One region of the Massilia sp. LjRoot122 genome, then DNA from elsewhere that is predicted to be linked to it. Evidence: predicted binding sites of a transcription regulator. Region 1 holds the regulator's gene; each other region holds the start of a gene.
What was found. The regulator FNR, encoded in region 1, switches genes on or off when oxygen is low (the NO sensors DNR and NnrR bind a similar motif). The targets are predictions, from matches to a motif close to TTGATNNNNATCAA.
Positions count from the first base shown of each region.

Region 2: a site for FNR is predicted at 2,618-2,631, ahead of ACSQ25_RS18450 (glycine-rich domain-containing protein). Genes of this name have one in related genera too.
Region 3: a site for FNR is predicted at 1,818-1,831, ahead of ACSQ25_RS14940 (universal stress protein). Genes of this name have one in related genera too.

Region 1 is NZ_CAXUPB020000001.1:2,208,858-2,213,295, reverse strand. It holds gene ACSQ25_RS09745 (hypothetical protein) at 1-1,419, shown strand, start outside; gene fnr (fumarate/nitrate reduction transcriptional regulator Fnr) at 1,516-2,268, shown strand; gene ACSQ25_RS09735 (helix-turn-helix domain-containing protein) at 2,279-3,034, shown strand; gene ACSQ25_RS09730 (DMT family transporter) at 3,095-4,021, shown strand; gene ACSQ25_RS09725 (hypothetical protein) at 3,914-4,438, opposite strand, start outside.
Region 2 is NZ_CAXUPB020000001.1:4,205,277-4,209,714, forward strand. It holds gene ACSQ25_RS18440 (glutamine--tRNA ligase/YqeY domain fusion protein) at 1-497, shown strand, start outside; gene ACSQ25_RS18445 (CHASE domain-containing protein) at 742-2,562, shown strand; gene ACSQ25_RS18450 (glycine-rich domain-containing protein) at 2,807-3,652, shown strand; gene ACSQ25_RS18455 (hypothetical protein) at 3,705-3,974, opposite strand; gene ACSQ25_RS18460 (hypothetical protein) at 4,198-4,425, opposite strand; gene ACSQ25_RS18465 (SDR family oxidoreductase) at 4,422-4,438, opposite strand, start outside.
Region 3 is NZ_CAXUPB020000001.1:3,433,918-3,438,355, forward strand. It holds gene ACSQ25_RS14935 (bifunctional acetate--CoA ligase family protein/GNAT family N-acetyltransferase) at 1-1,755, opposite strand, end outside; gene ACSQ25_RS14940 (universal stress protein) at 1,928-2,764, shown strand; gene ACSQ25_RS14945 (copper-transporting P-type ATPase) at 2,779-4,438, shown strand, end outside.

The sequences.
Region 1 (4,438 bases):
GGTTCGCGGGTGTTCGTGGCGATCGGCGAAGGCGTGCCGGGCGGGCCGCCGGCCGGCAAGTTCATCGGTGCGGCGCGCTACACGGTGCACAACGTGGCCCCGCGCTGGAACGGCGTCGACGTCTGGATCAACATCGAGTGGAGCTCGGACATCTCGCTCTACGTCGACTACCTGATCGTCAACCCGCCCGTGGCGCCCCCGGCCCCGCGCACGGTCGCGGTCACGGTGCACCGCCACAGCAGCGTTGCCCTGAGCGAAGCCGACGCCGACCGGATCCTGGCCGACATGGGCACGATCCTCCAGAACGACGACACCGGACCGGACGTCGCGACCCCGGTCCGCTTCGTGCGCAACGGCGAGGTCAGGGTGCTGCCGGCGACGGTCCCGGGAACCATCCAGACCTCGGCCGACCTCACCGCGCTGCTGAGCGCGGGCAGCGGGATCAAGATCGTGCAGGCGATCCGCTGGTGCGGTGGCCCCGGCGACAGCATCATCGGCTGCGCCCCGGTCGGCAGCGCCTCGGTCAACGTGGCAGCGGTGCGCTTCACCGCCAACCAGGAAGGCCTCATCTGGGTGCACGAATACGGCCACAACTGCGGCCTCGGCCACCGCACCGACGACCCGCGCGCGGTCATGTACCCGTCCGTCGGCACCGACCACAATGTGGTCAATGCCGCGGAGTCGGCAGCCTACCTGGCGGGCCCGCTCACCATCACCGACAATGTCATGCCCGCCGGCGGCTGCTCCTGCGGCGCGGGCGGCCTGCAGCTACCCGCCGACGTGCGCGACTTCGTGTCCCGGCACTGGGTCGAGGGCGTGCCCTGGGAGCTGGCCTCGCAATACGGCGAGAAGGACGCCCGCCTGCTGCTGGACTGGCTGGTGCAGGAACCCCAACAGCACGAGGAGTTCCTGACCCAGATCGTGGCCACCCTCGGCTACATCGGCAGCGAGATCGCGGTCCAGCCGCTGATCGACTTCGTCCAGGGACCCGGCACTGGCCGGGCGGTATTCAATGCGAAGAACACCGCCCTGCTCCGGCTGGGTGACCTGGCCAACCGCTCCGGCAGCCAGGCCGCGCTCGACTTCCTGGTGCGGGTCGCGGGCGACATGGGCCTGGCCCGCGCGCTGGCGGCACCCCAGGCATCCGCCGAGGCGGCCGAGGCGGCCAAGGGCCGGGACGTGGTGGCGCCGACCCTCGACACCCTGGCGGCCGAGCTGGCCGTGGCCGCGACCTTCGGGCTGGCGCTGGCCGGCACGGCGCAGTCGCAGCAGACCGTCGAAGCGCTCAGGGGGGATGCCGACGCCTTCGCCACCGTGAACCAGGCGGCGCTGGAGGCGGCCGGGATCGCCTCGACGGTGCGCGCCAAGGGCCGGCACGCGTACTACAAGATGAAGGCGGAACACCGGCATCAGCTGTAATCGACCTGCCCTCTGGAAAATGAAAACCGGGATGCAGACCAGCCGTCTATAATGGCTGCGTCAGCATTTCGGTTTTTTTTCGCCATGAACCAACCCATGTCGCTTCCGGGCGAAGCGCCGGTCAGCATCCAGGCCCTCAAGACCAGCTGCGGCGCCTGCAGCATGCACCAGCTGTGCCTGCCGATGGGGCTCGAGGATGCCGACATCAACCGCCTCGACCAGATCATCGGCCGCCGCCGCCGCCTCGCGCGCGACGAGCGCCTGTACGCCATGGGCGAGCCCTTCCGCAACCTGTACGCGGTGCGCTTCGGGCATTTCAAGACCTACCAGGTGAACGCGGCCGGAGAAGCCCAGATCACGGGTTTCCAGATGGCCGGCGAACTGCTGGGCATGGACGCGATCAGCGGTACCCACCATTGCGACGCCGTGGCGCTCGAGGACAGCGAGGTCTGCGAGATCCCCTTCACGCGCCTGGAAGAGCTGTTCGGCCAGGTGCCGGCCCTGCTGCGCCACTTCCACCGCATCATGAGCCAGGAAATCACGCGCGAGCAGAACGTCATGCTGCTGCTCGGCAATATGCGGGCGGAGCAGCGCTTCGCGGTGTTCCTGGTCAACCTGTCGGCCCGTTATGCCGCACGCGGCTATTCGCCGAACAGTTTCCAGCTGCGCATGTCGCGCGAAGACATCGGCAACTACCTCGGCCTGACCATCGAAAGCATCAGCCGCCTGCTGTCGCGCTTCAAGAAGCAGGGCTGGCTGCAGGTCGACAAGCGCGAAGTCACCCTGCTCGACCCGGTCAAGCTCAAGGCGCTGGCGGCCGGTACCGACGTCTGCAGCCCGATGGGCTAGTGTTGCCGAGATGGCCGCGCCCCTGCTCGACCTGCACCTGCGCAGCTATGGCGAGACGCGCTTCTCGGACCGCCATGCCTACGCCCAGCTGGTGCTGCCCGTCAGCGGCGAGGTCGCGCTCGAGATCGAAGGACGCCAGGGACGGCTCGATCCGCTGCATGCCGCGCTGGTGGCGCCCGGCGCCTGGCATTCGCAGTGCAGCCCCGTCGCCAACCAATCCCTGATCCTCGACGTGGGCGCGGCCAGCTTCGAACAGGGACCGTGGCAGCGGCTGCTGGAGCGCCCCTTCACCGCCATCGGTCCCGCTGCCCGCAAGCTGGTCGAATTCATGGGCATCATGGCCGCCACCCAGCCGCCTGCCCCATCGGTGCTGCAGGGCTGGACGCCGCTGCTGCTCGACACCCTCACGCTGGGAACACCGCGGCCGGCATCGCGCCTGGCCGCCCTGCTCGCCCGCATCGAGGCCGAACCCGGCCTACCCTGGACCACCGAGGAGATGGCGCGCACGGTGGGCGTCAGCACCAGCCGCCTGCACGCCCTGTTCCGCCTCGAACACGACACCACGCCCCATGACTGGCTGCTGGCCTGCCGGCTGCGGCGCGCCTGCGAGTGGCTGGCCGGTACCGGGCAAGCAGTGGCCGCGATCGCGCTGGCCGCCGGGTTCTCGGAGCAGAGCGCCCTGACCCGCGCGATGCGCCGGGCGATGGACACCACGCCGGCCGCCTATCGGCGCCGACATCGAGAGAACCCGTCAAAACCGCAGTAGCGACGGTCAAGAAACGCGCAGAGGCTCCATCGACAATCTCCGTTCAAAGGAGATCACTCGATGTTTACGCAGATTCAAACCAGCTCCGGCAGTTCGCAACTCGGCATCGGCGCCGGCATCGCCGCCGGCGCCTTCTGGGGCCTGGTCTTCCTCGCGCCCGTGTTGACGCCCGGCTTTTCGCCCCTGCAGCTGTCGGCCGGCCGCTACCTCGCCTACGGCATCGTCGCTGCGGTTCTGATCGCACCCGCCTGGAGGCGCCTCAGGCGCAGCCTGGGCTGGCGCGACTGGCGCGGCCTGGCCTGGCTCAGCCTGACCGGCAACATCGTGTATTACCTGTTCCTGGCCCAGGCCGTGCAATCGGGCGGGGTGGCCATGACCTCGATCGTGATCGGCCTGCTGCCGCTCACCGTCACGCTGGCGGGCATGCGCGAACACGGCGCGCTGCCGCTGCGGCGCCTGGCGCCCTCCCTGGTGCTGGGCGGCGCCGGGCTGGCCTGCATCAGCCGGGATTCCCTGGCCTCGGTGGAAGGCGGATCCGTGCTCGGCCTGCTGTGCGCGATCGGCGCCCTGCTGTCCTGGACCATCTATGCGGTCGTCAACCGGCGCTGGCTGGCGCGGCTCGAGGGCATCTCGGGACAGGAATGGAGCCTGCTGGTGGGCGTCATGACCGGCGCCCAGGCGCTGCTGCTGGTGCTGCCCGCCTTGCAAGCGAATGGCGCATCGCATACCACAAGCGAATGGCTGCAATTCCTCGGCGTCGTGACGGCGGTGGCGATCTTCTGCTCCGTCGTCGGCAACGCGCTGTGGAACTTCGCCAGCCGCGCGCTGCCGATGGCGCTGATGGGACAGATGATCGTTTTCGAAACCGTGTTCGCCTCGCTATATGGTTTCCTGTGGGAGGGGCGCTGGCCGAACGGCCTCGAGGCCGCCGCGCTGGCGCTGCTGGTCGCCGGCGTCGTCTCCTGCGCCGCCGCTCACCGGAAGTAAGGGGCCGGCCCGGCGCGCCAGGTGGGCGGTCCAGGCCCCGATGAAGTCGGCGCGCAGGCGCAGGAATTCCCCGATGTCGGCGAACTTCGGGTGCTTCTGGCGTACCAGGTAGGCGGTGACGATCACCTCGCGCCCCGGGACGAAGAAATGGATCTGGCTGATGGTGGCGCTGGTCAGGCCGATCACGTTCTCGGTATAGGCCACGACTTCGATGCCGTCCCGGCTGAGCTGCTCGAATTCGATTGGCTCCTTCCCGGCCGGCAGCAGCTGCCCGACTTTCGCGCGGATCTCCGGATGGGCGGCGAGGTGGGCGGCGACGCGCTCCTTCTTGCGCCGGAACTCGTGGCTGATCGCGTCGATGACGAGCTGCCTGTCCTGCGCATACATGCCCGGCATGCTCTGCTCGATCTTCACGTT
Region 2 (4,438 bases), 2.0 Mb from region 1:
AAGTGCCGACCAAGGGCTACCACCGCTTCACCCCGCCGGTCGGCGACCAGCCGGGTGCGCGCGTGCGCCTGAAGTACGGCTACGTGGTCGAGTGCACCGGCTTCGACAAGGATGCAGACGGCAAGGTGACCGCGGTGCACGTGAAGTACTTCGAGGATTCGAAGTCGGGCACGCCGGGCGCGGACAACTACAAGGTCAAGGGCAACATCACCTGGGTCAGCGCGGCCACCGCGCTCGAAGCCGAGGTGCGCCTGTACGACCGCCTGTTCACGGAGCCGCAGCCGGACGCCGGCGGCAAGGACTTCAAGGCCGCGCTCAACCCGAACGCCCTCGAGACCGTGACCGCCTACCTGGAGCCGGGCATGAAGGATGCCGCGGCCGACCAGCGCTTCCAGTTCGAGCGCCACGGCTACTTCGTGGCGGACCGCGTCGATTCGCAGCCGGGCAAGCCGGTGTTCAACCGCGTGACGACGCTGAAGGACAGCTGGGGCAAGTAAGTTCTGCCATCGCGCCATACTGCTGACGGGAGAGTCGGCGGTATGGCGCGCTCCCCTCCTTACGAAACGTTTCCATTTCGTTCACTTCCGTTGCTTTTCTGCCATACCTATTAAGCCTGATAGGTACTTGGTTCTGTAAACAAGCTTAGCGTAGGAATGTATGTCGCATTATCGCGACGCATCCACCTAGCAAGCGAGATTACGGACCATGCTCCCCCGCCGCCCCTCATCCCATTTGGTCGTGATGCCAACGACGATGCTGACCGGGGCCGTGCTGTCGGTGGCGGTCGGCACTGTCCTCTACCTGGCCACCGCCAAGGCGATCGAGAGTGACGCCCAGACGCGTTTCCGCGGCATGGCGCGCACCGCCCAGTTCGCGATCGACGCCCGCATCAAGAGTTATTCCGACGTCCTGCGCGGCGCGGCCGGGCTGTTCCGCGCCAGTAACGAGGTCGGTCCCGACGAATTCCGCCACTACGTCGAGCAGCTCGACACGCCGCGCAATTTCCCCGGTATCGAAGTCATGAATTACGCCCGCAGCGTCGGCCCGGCTGAACTGCAGGCAGTGGACGCGGACGTGCGGCACCGGCTGCGCCAGTACGGCATGCCGGAGCCTGCCAGGGAACTTCGTCCCCTGCCCGGCCGCGACAGCTACACGATTCTCGTCTACATGGAACCGGCCACCCCGCAAACGCTCGACAAGCTCGGCCTCGACCTGGAAGCGCGCAGCTACATCCGCCGCACGGCGGCGCAGTCGCGGGACTACAATACCATCGCCGCTTCGGGCTTCCGCGTCAGAGTACTGCCCGGCCCCATTCAGAACGTGCTCGCGATGCGCTTGCCGGTGTACCGCGGCGGCATGCCGATCGACACCGTCTCCCAGCGCCGCGCCGCCTATCTTGGCTCCGTCGGCATCGGTTTCGGCGTCAACAGGATGGTCAACGGCGTTCTCGAGGGTTTCCCTGTCAGCGGAGTGCGCCTGGTCCTCACCGACCTCAACGATGTGCCTCAGGAGCCGGGCGAGAACCGGATCAGCGCGGTCCTCTATGACAGCCATGCGGCGGAAAGCCTGCCGCCGGCCGTGTCCGACGACGCCGAACTGCTGAAGGCCAGCCTGCCGATCGAATTCAACCAGCGCCAGTGGCGCGCCGATTTCAGCGTCGCCAAGTCGGCGCTGTACACGCGCTTCGACCTCTACTACCCCTGGATGGCCGCCCTCGCCGGCTCGCTCAGCACGGCCCTGCTGTATGCGCTATTCCAGACCATGGCCTCCTCGCGCCGCAGCGCCTTGCGGATGGCCGAGGACATGACGCGCGAACTGCGCGCGAGCCAGGGCAAGCTGCAGGCTACCAACGAGAAGCTGCGCCAGCTGGCTGCGCACGCGGAACAGATCAAGGAAGCCGAACGCAAACGCATCGCGCGCGAGATCCACGACGAGCTCGCGCAGAACCTGCTGGCGCTGAAGATCGAGGCCGAGTTCCTCGCCAACCGCACGCGCGACAAACACGGCCGTCTGCACGAGCGCGCCAGCGCGACGGTGCGCCAGATCGACCTGACCATCCGCAGCGTGCGCCAGATCATCAACGACCTGCGGCCGAACGTGCTCGACCTCGGCCTGAATGCGGCGGTGGACTGGCAGGTGAGCGACTTCGCGCGCCGCACCGGCATCGCGTGCGAGCTGGTCGAGGACGAAACCGAATACCACATCGACGACCAGTCGGCCACCGCGCTGTTCCGCATCCTGCAGGAGTCACTCAACAACGTGGCGCGGCATGCACGTGCGAGCAAGGTAAGGATCGACCTGCACCGGCACGCGGACATGCTCACCATGACGATCCGCGACAACGGCATCGGCATGCAGCCGGGCAGCCGCAACCGCAACGGTTCCTTCGGCCTGGTCGGCATCGAGGAGCGCATCAACATCCTCGGCGGCAGCTTCTCGATCAGCAGCGGGCCGGACACCGGCACCACCATCGTCGTCACCATTCCCGTGGACGGATATCTGCCCGGGACGAACGCTTTCCGTGCACACGACAGCGATGTCGTGTTGCCGGCCATCGCCTGACACATGCAGCAGATGTGCCGCCATGTTGTCTCGTTTCAGCACAGCTGTTTCTCGGTTGACAGAACTCAACATTAAGCCTGACCGGGCGCAGGACAATAGTTATCACTGCCACCGGTCAAGACGCAGTTCTTGGCTTCCGATAAACGCGCCACGTTCTTTGAGGAGGATTCTCTGACGTACCGCTTCAACACTAGGGATTAAAAAGAATGCCTTAACAACAGCTCTACAAAAAAAGGTGATAACTATGTCGACTAACGAATTCGCAGCCTTCGCAGCACTCGATCTCGCTCCGATCAAAATGAAACTGATGCATGTGGAATCCGGTGAGGGCTGGTCCGCGTTACGGGCCGATGCTGTGGAAACGGAGTACCGCCGCTTCCTCTTCCTGATGAAGAAATACCCCGACGCCCAGGCCTCGCCGACCGTCGACGTCGACACCTTCTGGCACTATCACATCCTCGACACGATGAAGTATGCGCAGGACTGCGAAGCCGTGTTCGGCTACTTCCTGCACCACTATCCGTACGTCGGCATCGGCGCCGATGCAAATGACGACGACCACGCTGCTGGGGGCGAACGCATGCGCGAGATCTACGAAGCGGAATTTGGCGTCTCGCCTGCATCCGACGCTGCGAATGCATTCTGCTCGTCGCCGGGCAAACCGGGCCAAGCCGCCAGCGCCGCGTACGCGTTCTGCTCCTCGCCGGGCAAGCCGGGTAAAGCGGCCGATGCCGCGTATGCGTTCTGCTCCTCGCCGGGCAAGCCACGCGAAACGGCCGATGCCGCGTATGCGTTCTGCTCCTCGCCAGGCAAGCCGGGCGAAGCTGCCAGCACGGCGTACGCATTCTGCTCGTCGCCGGGCAGACCACGCGTAGTCGCCGGCGCCGCGTATGCGTTCTGCTCCTCGCCAGGCAAGCCACGCGAAACCGCCAGCGCCGCATTCGCATTCTGCTCCTCGCCGGGAAAGCCACGCGAAGCCGCCAATGCCGCGTACGCCTTCTGTTCCTCGCCGGGAAAGCCGTCGCAGGCGCAGTCTGATGCCGTGGAATATTGCGCCGCACCGGGCAGGGAGCTGTCGCACGCGGCCTGACTCCCTCCCTCTACGGCCGGTGTGGCGACAGGCCACACCGGCCGTTTTTCATTCAGCAGGCCAGCGCGTGCCCGTCATGCTGCGGCCTGACCATCAGCTCGCGCAATTCCCGGATACTGAACTCGCTCTCCTCGTGCATGCGCAGCAGCAGCGTCGCGCCGATCGGCAGCGTATTGTGGCGGATCTTGCTGATCACCGGCGGGGCGACTTCGAGCACGCGCGACAGTGCGGCGTCGTTCTTCAGGCGCAGCCTGGCGATGATGGCGTCGAGGACGCGGTTCGGATCGTATTCCGCGCCGGGCGGAAGGCGTCTGATGGGCATATGATTCTTTCAGGAGTGTTAATTATTTGCCATTTTCCGTGGTCTTCAGTGAATTATTTGCGTGAAGATCCGCTGGGACATCATTCGTATGGCTTTTTTACCAACGGACGAAATGATACACACTCGACTTGATGTTTGCACAAGACGCTGTCATTTTGAAGGCAGGGACGCACGAAGGCCTCCGGCAAGGCCGGAAGCCGTCAATGCTCTGGAGGAGGAAGGCTTACTTCTTTTTCGCGGGAGCGGCCTTGGCCAGCGCGCTGGCCTGGTACAGGGTGCGCGCGTCGGTATGCGCCCGTTCGACGGTGCGCATCTCGGGATTGTCGTCGTGGGCGACGAAGTATTCCTTGTCCTGCGCGGCGACGACGATCTTGATGGCGGCGGCGTCCTTGACGCCGTATTTTTCGACGATGAGCGTGGTCACTTCGTCGAGGTATTCTTCATAGGTCATGCTGGCCTCTCGT
Region 3 (4,438 bases), 1.2 Mb from region 1:
CGCCATCGCCTGCACCGTAAAGCCGTCCAGCCGCGCCTGCGGCTGGAGCCGGCGTATGCGCGCGACCATGGCGTCGAGCGCTACCGCCAGTGCGGCGTCGTCGGCCAGGTCGAGTGCGACGCCCCCCACGTCGCTTTTGTGAACAATGTCCGGCGACAGAATCTTGAGCGCCACTGGGTAGCCGATCCGGCGCGCCGCCACCAGCGCCTGGGTCGCGTCGCGCACGGTGTCGGTCGCCACGACCGGGATCCCGTAGGCGCCGAGGATCATTTTTGCATCCGCCTCACCCACCCCGCTTGCGCCCTCCGCCAGCAAGGCCGCGACACGCGCGCGCGCGGCGGCCCGGTCGGGAGCCGGCAACGCGCCGGCCGGGGGCACCTGTTCGAGCAGGCGCTGGTTGCGGCCGTAATCCACCAGTTGCTGGAAGCCGCGCACGGCCTCTTCCGGCGTGTCGAACACCGGCAGGCCGGCATCGCGGCACAGGCTGCGCGCCTGGGCGGCGCTGTCGCCGCCCAGCCAGCAGCACAGTACGGGCCGGCGGCTGGAACGCATCGGCGGCAGCAGGGCGCGCGCGATCTCCGCGCTGGAGACGATGGCGGTCGGTGCATGGATCAGCAGTAGCGCATCGGCGCCGGGATCTTCCAGCAGGCTGTCGAGCGCCAGCCGGTAGCGTTCCACAGGCGCGTCGCCGATGATGTCGACCGGATTGCCATGCGACCAGGTCTGCGGCAATCCCTGCGACAGCCTTTCGATGGTGGCCGCCGACAGTTGCGCCAGGCTTCCGCCGCCGCTGATCAGTGCATCGGTGGCCATCACGCCGGGACCGCCGCCATTGGTCAGGATCGCCAGGCGCCCTCCGGCCGGGCGGCGCGGCTGCGCCAGGACGGCCACGGCATCGAACAATTCGGCCGTGGTATGCACCCGCAGCATGCCTGCACGGCGCAGTGCCGCGTCATAGACGAGGTCGGAGCCCGCCATCGCCCCGGTATGGCTGTAGGCGGCATGCGCAGCCTCCTGGACGCGGCCCGCCTTGACGATCACGGTCGGCTTGGCCCGCGCGGCGCTGCGTGCGGCGGACATGAACTTGCGCGCCTGGCGCACACTCTCCGCATACAGGAGAATGGCATCGGTGTCGGGATCGCCAGCCAGGTAGTCGAGCAGGTCGCCGAAATCGACGTCGCTGCCGTCGCCCAGCGAAACGAAACACGAGAAGCCGATCCGGCGCGTGCTCGCCCAGTCCAGCACCGTGGTGACCAGCGCCCCGGACTGCGCGACGAACGCCAGCCGTCCGGGCAGTGCGGCGCCGGGTGCGAAGCTGGCGTTCAGGCCGATGCCCGGCACCAGCAGGCCGACGCAGTTGGGGCCGAGGATGCGTAGCAGGAAAGGCCGGGCCGCTGCCAGCATGGCCTGGCGCAGCCTGCGCCCATCCGCCCCCGTGGCGTCCAGCCCGGCACTGAGCACGATCGCCGCCCTGCAACCACGTCGGCCGAGGCTGGCGATGATGCCCGGTACGGTGGCTGCGGGGGTGCAGATCACCGCCAGGTCCGGGCAGCCTGGCAGCGTATCGATCTCCGGAAACACGGCGAGGCCTTCCAACTGCCGGTATTTCGGATTCACCGGCCAGATCTTCCCCTGGAAGCCGCCGCTCATCAGGTTCGCCAGCACGGTCGCACCCACACTGCCCAGGCGCGCCGAGGCGCCGACTACGGCGATCGACTGCGCACTAAAAAAATGCTCCAGATTCCTGACACTCATCGGACCCGGCCTCTCGATTGGTAGATATACCCCAGAGATTAAACAAGGATCTGACAAAAAATTTGACTGAGATCAAATTGGCCGCACTCAGACATGCTATTTGCGCTGTCGTGGTGGACGGGCCACAGGCCCTGGCCTACCCTTGGGACAGGGGATCATTCCAGGAGCGCCGATGACGTACAAAAGCATACTCGTGCATGCCGATGCCAGCCCGTCCGCGCTTGCCCGCTTCCGCATCGCCGCCCAGTTGGCGCGCCGCTTCGATGCGCACCTGAGCGCTTGTGCGCCGACGGGCATCTCGCGCTTCCTTCCGCCGGACGTGCTGGTGCGGGAAGGGACGCCACTGGCGGAATGTTGCGCCGCCATGCGCGCGAATGCGGCCGACGCGCTGCGCAGCTTCGCGCAGGTCGCTTCGCAAGAGGGGGTCGCGCTGGTGGAAGAACGCATGATCGACGATGACGCCGGCGGGATCGCCCTGCATGCCCGCTATGCCGACCTGGTCGTGGTCAGCCAGCCCGACCAGGCGCTGCCCACGCGCGGATCCGCCAGCGAACTGCCCGGCTACCTGCTGCGCGAGTGCGGGCGGCCCCTGCTGGTCGTGCCCCGGGAAGCCGGTGCAGCCGGCCTCGAAGGCGACATCCTGTTCGCCTGGGACGGCAGCGTGGAAGCGACCCGTGCCCTCATCGCGGCCCTACCCCTGATGCGGACGGCACCCGGCGTCGGCATCGTGCACGTGGACGATGGCCGTGCGTGGCCGGACGAGGCCCGTGCCTCGGCACAGGCGATGCTGCAGTACTTGCGCCGCCAGGGTGTCGCCGCACAGGTATGCCGCCACCAGGGCGGCCGCTTCGACGTCGCCGGCGCCTTGCTGTCGGCGGCAGCCGAGACCGGTGCCGGCCTGCTGGTCATGGGGGGCTATGGGCGTTCGCCCCTGCACGAATCGCTGCTGGGCGGGGTCAGCGCAGCAGTCCTGCGGTCGATGACGCTGCCGGTACTGCTGGCGCACTAGACGGCGCGGAAGTCATGGAAACACACCTGCATGCGCCCCACGATGCCGCTCCACCGGGGTTCGCGCGACCGCATCCGCCTCGCTCCGATCCGGCCACCGCTGTCAGTGGGATCTACACCTGTCCCATGCACCCAGAGATACGGCAGGACCATCCAGGCAACTGTCCGATATGCGGCATGACGCTCGAACCGCTGCTTCCCGCAACCGCTGAGGAAGACGACACCGAACTCCGCGATTTCAGCCGGCGCTTCTGGCTCACCCTGCCCCTGACCGTCGCCGTCACCGCGCTGGCGATGTTCGGCCACCAGGCAGGCCTGCTGGACGCGCGTACCCAGAGCTGGATCGAGTTGATACTGTCCTTGCCGGTCGTGCTCTGGGCCGGTCTGCCCTTCTTTGTCCGCGGCATTCGCTCGGTGCGCACCCGTCGTCCAAATATGTGGACCCTGATCTCCTTGGGAACCGGCGCCGCCTTCGTCTACAGCGTCGTGGCGACCGTCGCGCCACAACTGTTCCCGGCGTCCTTCTTGTCGATGGGCCGCATCGGCGTCTATTTCGAGGCGGCGGCCGTCATCATTTCGCTCACCCTGCTGGGACAGCTGCTCGAGCTGAAAGCCCGGTCCCGGACTTCGGCCGCGATCAAGTCGCTACTCGGCCTGGCGCCCAGGACGGCACGCCGGATCGCCCCCGACGGCAGCGAGCAGGACGTCGAGCTCGCGCAGATCCACGTTGGCGACCTGCTGCGCGTCCGTCCGGGCGAGAAAGTGCCGGTAGACGGCGTGGTCACTGACGGCAACAGCGCGGTCGACGAATCGATGCTGACCGGCGAGCCCATGCCGGTGGCGAAGCGTCCGGGCGACGCCCTGATCGGCGCCACGCTGAACACCAGCGGCGCCCTGGTCATGCGCTCCGAGAAGGTCGGCGCACAGACCGTGCTGGCCCAGATCGTGCAAATGGTCGCGGCGGCGCAGCGCACCAAAGCGCCGATGCAGCGCATGGCCGATGTCGTGGCCGGCTATTTCGTCAGCGGCGTGGTCGCGATCGCCATTCTGACCCTGCTCGCATGGGGCTTGTTCGGACCCGAGCCGCGCTGGGTGTTTGGCCTGATCAATGCGGTTGCGGTCCTGATCATCGCCTGTCCCTGCGCGCTTGGTCTGGCCACGCCGATGTCGATCATGGTAGCGACGGGCAAGGCGGCGACCCGCGGCGTGCTGTTTCACGACGCCGCCGCGATCGAACATCTGCGCAAGGTAGATACCCTGATCGTCGACAAGACCGGCACCCTGACCGAAGGCAGGCCGGCCTTCGAGCGTGCCGTCGCCGCTCCTGGCTTTACTGAGGACGAAGTGCTGCGCCTGGGCGCCAGCCTCGACCAGGGAAGCGAGCATCCGCTGGCCGATGCCATCGTCCGCACTGCGCGCGAGCGTCGGCTTGCTCTCGAGAAGGCGGACGGCTTCGAGTCCGCCAGCGGGATCGGAGTGCGCGGCAGCGTCGGCGGGCGCCGGCTTGCACTGGGCAACACGGCCTTGATGACGGAATGCGGGGTCGACGTGCGAGTGCTCGGATCGCAGGCCGAAGCCCTCCGTGCGGAAGGGGCCAGCGTCATGTATCTGGCTGTCGACGGCGCGCCGGCCGGCCTGCTGGCGGTGTCCGATCCCGTCAAGTCCAGTACCAGGG